One region of the Actinoplanes sp. NPDC049802 genome, then DNA from elsewhere that is predicted to be linked to it. Evidence: predicted binding sites of a transcription regulator. Region 1 holds the regulator's gene; the other holds the start of a gene.

Region 1 (3,406 bases):
CGCCAGCCGCTGCGGCTACTGCGACTTCAACACGTACACGGCGAGCGAGCTGGGCGGCGGGGCGAGCCGCGACGAGTACGCGGACACCGTCCTGGCCGAGCTGGCCCTCGCCGCGCGGGTGATCGAGCCCGGCCCGGTGCGGACCGTCTTCGTCGGCGGCGGCACACCCACCCTGCTGCCGGCCGGCGACCTGGCCCGGATCCTGGACGGCATCGACCGTACCTGGGGCCTCGCGCCGGGCGCCGAGGTGACCACCGAGGCCAACCCGGAGTCGGTCGACCCGGCCTACCTGCGGGCGCTGAGGGCCGGCGGCTTCAACCGGATCTCGCTGGGCATGCAGTCGGCCGCGGAGAACGTGCTGCGCGTCCTGGACCGCCGGCACACCGCCGGGCGCGCGCCCCGGGCCGCAGAGGAGGCCCGCGCGGCCGGGTTCGAGCACGTCAACCTGGATCTGATCTACGGGACGCCGGGGGAGAGCGCGGAGGACTTCGCGGCCTCCCTGCGGGCGGTGATCGGTGCCGGGGTGGACCACGTCAGCGCCTACGCCCTGATCGTCGAGGACGGCACGCGGATGGCCGGGCGGATGCGCCGGGGCGAGCTGCCGTACCCCTCGGACGACGTGGCCGCCGACCGTTACCTGGCCGCCGAGGCCGCGCTGAGTGAGGCCGGCCTCGACTGGTACGAGGTGTCCAACTGGGCGAGGAAGGACGCCGAATGCCGGCACAACCTCCTGTACTGGACCGGCGCCGACTGGTGGGGTCTCGGGCCGGGCGCGCACAGCCACGTCGGCGGGGTCCGCTGGTGGAACGTCAAACACCCGGTCACCTACGCGAAACGCCTGGCCGCCGGGACCTCGCCGGGCCACGGCCGGGAGACGCTGAGCGCCGCCGACCGGCACATGGAGGACGTCATGCTCCGGGTGCGGCTGCGCGACGGCATCGGTCTGGACCGGGTCGATGCCACCGGCGCCGCGCGGGCCCTGGCGGACGGGCTGCTCGAACCGGGGGCGTACGACGACGGCCGCGTCGTGCTCACGCTGCGCGGCCGCCTGCTGGCCGACGCGGTCATCCGGGACGTGGTGTGAGCCTCACTTGATGAAGCGGGCGCTCAGCGGATAGTTGAACGGCTCGTTGTTGGCCGCCTTCACCCCGGCGACGACGCCCAGGACGGTGGCGATGAGCCAGGCCGCGCCGACCACGAAGATGCCCACCCCGACGCAGATCAGCAAGCTGCCGACCAGGCCGATGATGCCCCACAGCAGCTGGAAGTTGAGCGCCTTGACGGCCTCCTCCCGCACGAACGGCGAGGTGTTGCCCCGGGCCAGCAGCGCGACCAGCGGCGCTATCCAGCCGAAGAACGTGCCGCCGAAGAACGCTCCGGCCGCACCGCCGAAGTGCGCCACCAGGATCCAGGTGCGCTCGTCGCCGGCGGTGGCCGGGGGCCGGTAGCCGTACCCCGGAGGCGGGTTGTAGGGAGGCGGCGGATATCCGCCGGGCGGCTGGTAGCGGGCGGTCGGATCGTCGTCCGGTGGGCGCGGGGGCTCTGTCATGGAACACACGCTAGGACCCGCCATCGAGCCGGTCGAGGTCCACCTCCGTACTTTCGATCATCGCGCTGCCGCCCCGGGCGACGTAGACTGGCACTCTATTAGCAGGAGTGCCAGAAGGGGGAGGGGTCATATGAGTCTGGATGACCGCAAGCTCGAGGTGCTCCGGGCGATCGTCGAGGACTACGTCGACACTCAGGAGCCGGTCGGCAGCAAAGCCCTGGTCGACCGGCACAAGCTCGGCGTCTCCCCGGCCACCGTGCGCAACGACATGGCCGTGCTGGAGGAGGAGGGCTACATCCGGCAGCCGCACACCAGCGCCGGGCGGGTCCCCACCGACGCCGGCTACCGGCTCTTCGTCGACCGGCTCACCAGGATCAAGCCGCTCAGCCCGGCCGAGCGCCGGGCGATCGAGCGCTTCATGGTCGGCGCCGTCGACCTGGACGACGTGGTGCACCGCACGGTCCGGCTGCTCGCCCAGCTCACCCGCCAGGTCGCCGTGGTCCAGTATCCGAGTCTCTCCCGGTCCTCGGTGCGCCATCTGGAGCTCGTTCCCATCTCCACCACCCGCCTGATGCTCGTGATGATCACCGACACCGGCCGGGTCGAGCAGCGCCTCGTGGAGCTGCCCGGCCCGGTGCCGGACGGCGACGTCTGGGAGCTGCGGCGCCGGGTGAACGAGAAACTCTCCGGCCAGCGGCTCGCCGACACCCCACCGCTGGTGCAGCGGTTGGTGGAGGAGTGTGACGATCCCGAGCGGAAAGCCACCATGGCCTGTCTGGCCTCGGTACTCTTGGAGACCCTCGTCGAGCGGAGTGAGGAGCGCCTCGCCCTCGCCGGTACGGCCAACTTGACACGCGGCGGTGTGCTGGACTTCCAGGGCACGCTACGGCCCGTCCTCGAGGCCCTCGAGGAGGAGGTGATCCTTCTGAAACTCATCGGCGACCTGGAACCCCGGACCACCCGGGTCCGGATCGGTGACGAGAACGAGATCGACAACCTGCGTTCGGCGTCCGTGGTGAGCAGCGGTTACGGACCGGGCACCACGATCGTTGGGGGGCTCGGCGTGCTGGGCCCCACCCGGATGGACTACCCCGGCACTATCGCTACCGTTCGTGCAGTGGCACGCTACGTTGGCGACCTGTTGGCACAGAATTGACGGATTCGCGCAGACATTGAGGACTCCAAACCCCGTGGCCAAGGACTATTACGGAATTCTCGGTGTGAGCCGGGAGGCAACCGACGACGAGATCAAGCGCGCCTACCGCAAACTCGCTCGGCAATACCACCCGGACGTCAACCCCGATCCGGAGGCGCACAACAAGTTCAAAGAGATCAACGCGGCGTACGAGGTCCTCTCCGACGACCAGAAACGCCAGATCGTCGATCTCGGTGGCGACCCGCTCGCGCCCGGTGGCGGCATGCCCGGCGGTGCCGGCGGCGCCGGCCCGTTCGTCGGCTTCCAGGACATCATGGACGCCTTCTTCGGCACGGCCGCCGGCGGCGGCTCCCGGGGCCCGCGCCCGCGCACCCGCCCGGGCGCCGACGCCATCCTGCGCCTCGAGCTGGACCTGGTGGAGACCGCCTTCGGAGTGGAGGCGCCGATCACCGTCGACACCGCGGTGCTGTGCACCCAGTGCTCCGGCGCCGGCACCGCGCCCGGCACCCACCTCGCCACCTGCGAGGTCTGCTCGGGCCGCGGCGAGGTCCAGTCGGTGCAGCGCACCTTCCTCGGCCAGGTCGTCTCGTCCCGCCCCTGCCAGAACTGCCAGGGCCACGGCACGGTCATCCCCAGCCCCTGCCCGACCTGCGCCGGCGACGGCCGGATCAGGACACGCCGCTCACTCACCGTGAAGATTC
Region 2 (3,406 bases), on a different contig from region 1:
GGCCGCCTTCGCGTTGCGAACGGCGTCCTCGATGCGGTGCTTGCGCTCCTTGAGCTCGACCTCGGTGGCCGCGCCGACCTTGATCACCGCAACGCCACCGGCCAGCTTGGCCAGGCGCTCCTGCAGCTTCTCACGGTCGTAGTCGGAGTCCGAGCGCTCGATCTCGGCGCGGATCTGGTTGACCCGGCCCTGGATCTGCTCGCCGTTGCCGGCGCCGTCCACGACGGTGGTCTCGTCCTTGGTGATGACGACCTTGCGGGCCTGGCCCAGCAGCGACAGGTCGGCGGCGTCCAGCTTGAGGCCGACCTCCTCGCTGATGACCGCGCCACCGGTGAGGATGGCGATGTCCTCGAGCATGGCCTTGCGACGGTCACCGAAGCCGGGGGCCTTGACGGCGACCGACTTGAAGGTGCCGCGGACCTTGTTGACGACCAGGGTGGCCAGGGCCTCGCCCTCGACGTCCTCGGCGATGATGACCAGCGGCTTGCCGGACTGCATGACCTTCTCGAGGATCGGCAGCAGGTCCTTGACCGCAGAGATCTTGCTGTTCGCGATGAGGATGTAGGGGTCGTCGAAGACGGCCTCCATCCGCTCGGCGTCGGTCATGAAGTACGCCGAGATGTAGCCCTTGTCGAAGCGCATGCCCTCGGTGAGCTCCAGCTCCAGACCGAAGGTGTTGCTCTCCTCGACGGTGATGACGCCTTCCTTGCCGACCTTGTCCATGGCCTCGGCGATGATCTCGCCGACCGTGGAGTCACCGGCCGAGATGGAGGCGGTGGAGGCGATCTGCTCCTTGGTCTCCACGTCCTTCGCGAGCTGCGAAAGGCCCTCGGAGACGCTGGCGACGGCGGCCTCGATGCCCCGCTTCAGGGCCATCGGGTTCGCGCCGGCGGCGACGTTGCGCAGGCCCTCACGGACCAGGGCCTGAGCCAGGACGGTCGCCGTCGTCGTGCCGTCACCGGCGACGTCGTCGGTCTTCTTCGCGACCTCCTTGACCAGCTCGGCGCCGATCTTCTCGTACGGGTCCTCGAGCTCGATCTCCTTGGCGATGGATACACCATCGTTGGTGATCGTGGGGGCGCCCCACTTCTTCTCGAGAACCACGTTGCGGCCCTTGGGACCGAGGGTCACCTTGACCGCGTCGGCGAGCTGGTTCATGCCGCGCTCGAGGCCCCGACGAGCCTCCTCGTCGAATGCGATGATCTTGGCCATACGGCGTTGTCCTCCCGGACATCCGCGGCGCCGGGCCTCGTCGGCCCCGCTCTCCGCACTTTGAGGAAGTCTGTGGACGTCACCACCTGGCGATGTGACGTCCTCAGGCCGAGCCGGATAGCCCGCGACGACCGGCTCCGTGCCCCGATGCCGATGGCAGCATCGTGACCGGAACCCCACCGTCCCGACCTGCTGGCACTCAACAGGCGCGAGTGCCAATCACTTGTTTAGCACTCTCCGGTGGCGAGTGCAAGAAACCCCATCTTCCCGCGAAACCCGCCGACCGGCCCCGAATTCCGCTAACGATCTTGAACGCCCAGCTCAGGCGGGTTCGCGAGGCTCCTCCGGGGCGACGTGACGAGCGCCGCAACCGACCAGGCGACGAGGCCGACCGCCCACAGGACACTCTGCGCCCACGGGACCGGGAGGGTGCTCACGGCCCACCAGAACGGCGGCAGGGCGACGGAGGCGGCCAGGAGCAGTCCGCGCCGGCCGCGGGCGGGCGCCGGGAACAGCGCAACCCGGTTCACCGGCAAGCAGGTTGCCGGGCGGGTGCGGCGGCGGTAGGCATGACCCATGGAGAACTGGGACGTACGCCGGGTCACCCCGGAGGACGCCGGGCGGATGCGGGCTCTGCGGATCGAGATGCTGGCGGACAGTCCCCTCGCGTTCCTGGAGACGGTGGCCCAGGCGGCGGCCCGGTCGCACGAGGCCTACCGGCAGCGGATCCGTAAGTCGTCGTTCGGACCGGAGACGGCACAGTTCATCGCCGACCCGGGCGGGCCGCTGATCGGGCACGCCGGCGGCACCGTGGCGCCCGGCGAACCGGCCTGCACGGTGATCTTCGCGGTCTACCTGACTCCGGCGTACCGGGGCGGTAAGGTGCTCGGGCAGTTGGTCGAGGCGGTCGCCGACTGGTCCGTGGCGGCCGGGCGGGACCAGCTGATGCTCGAGGTGGTGTGCGGCAACGGGCGGGCCGTCCGGGCGTACGAGAAGCTGGGTTTCGCCGACACCGGTGTGCGGCTGCGGCACCCCACCATCCCGGCGCTCACCGAGCTCCAGATGCGACGGCGGGTCTGATGGCCGGGCGGGGATGGCACGTGACGCGCACCGTCCTCACCGCCGTGAACGGGACCACCGTCATCGGCCTGCTGGTCGCCCTGGCCACCGGGGCCCGGATCCGCCGTGGCCGGCACGGCGTGCTCATCGCCGAGAACTACCGGCTCCGGGTGCCGCCCGCGACCTGCTTCACGATCGGTTCGGTCGTCCTCACCAGACGCACCGCCGAGTGGCTGCTCGCCGAGGAGCGGGCCCGGCTGCTGGCGCACGAGAGCCGGCACGCCGGCCAGTACGCCGTACTCGGCCCGCTGTTCTGGCCCGCCTACTGGCTGGCGTGCGCGTGGTCGATCGCGCTCACCACGTCCTACGGGGTGCGCAACTGGTTCGAACGGAACGCGGGACTGGCCGACGGGCACTACCCGGAGGATCTCCCACTGCGACCGTGGGCACTCAGAATGTTTGGTCGGGAGGACGGACGCACAACGCCTCCGGGCACGTAGCCGTATGGGTCAGCGCTGGGATCGTTGGGACCCTCGGAGATTGTCGCCAAGCTCAGGTGAGGGGCCTCGTACGGCGTCGCGTCCTCCCGCAGAGAGCATCCTGCCGATCCGGAGATCGGAGTGCAAGTCCTCGGAGGAGGGATTTTCGACAACCGGCTGATCGCCGATTACCGACAGTTATCCGAGCAGGCCGGCGTCGCGAGCGCCCCGCAGCGACGGTTTGATCGCGTGTGTCGGTCCAACCTGGCCGGCGACCGCGTCCAGAGTCTTCAGACCCTCGCCCGTGTTGTAGACGACCGTCTCCTTGGTGGGGTCCAGCTTGCCGCTCTCCACCAGTTTCTTCAGCACCGCCACCGTGGTGCCGCCGGCCGTCTCGGCGAAGACGCCGGTCGTCTCGGCGAGCAGCCGGATGCCGGCCCGGATCTCGTCGTCGTTCGCGTAGTCCATCCAGCCGCCGGTGCGGCGGACGGCCTCGATCGCGTACGGCCCGGCGGCGGGGTCGCCGATGTTCAGCGACTTGGCGATGCCGGTCGGCTTCACCGGGGTGATCACGTCGGTGTCGGCGTGCAGCGCCACGGCGATCGGGTTGCAGCCCTCCGACTGGGCGCCGAAGACGGTCCAGCCGTCCTCGGGGG

What was found. Region 1 encodes HrcA, which represses chaperone genes, less so after heat shock. Its sites were predicted from a motif close to GGTTNGCACNCTCNNNNNGAGNGTGCNAACC; they were not measured.
Region 2: groL (chaperonin GroEL) is a predicted target of HrcA. The motif match lies at 1,438-1,468, and genes of this name have one in related genera.

Annotation. Positions count from the first base shown of each region.
Region 1 covers NZ_JBFAMR010000020.1:64,725-68,130, forward strand. Annotated here, with positions in the region: gene hemW (radical SAM family heme chaperone HemW) at 1-1,084, shown strand, start outside; gene AB0I88_RS16425 (DUF4870 domain-containing protein) at 1,088-1,549, opposite strand; gene hrcA (heat-inducible transcriptional repressor HrcA) at 1,680-2,705, shown strand; gene dnaJ (molecular chaperone DnaJ) at 2,740-3,406, shown strand, end outside.
Region 2 covers NZ_JBFAMR010000008.1:58,164-61,569, reverse strand. Annotated here, with positions in the region: gene groL (chaperonin GroEL) at 1-1,212, opposite strand, end outside; gene AB0I88_RS08150 (hypothetical protein) at 1,512-1,742, opposite strand; gene AB0I88_RS08145 (GNAT family N-acetyltransferase) at 1,789-2,292, shown strand; gene AB0I88_RS08140 (hypothetical protein) at 2,313-2,771, shown strand; gene thrC (threonine synthase) at 2,949-3,406, opposite strand, start outside.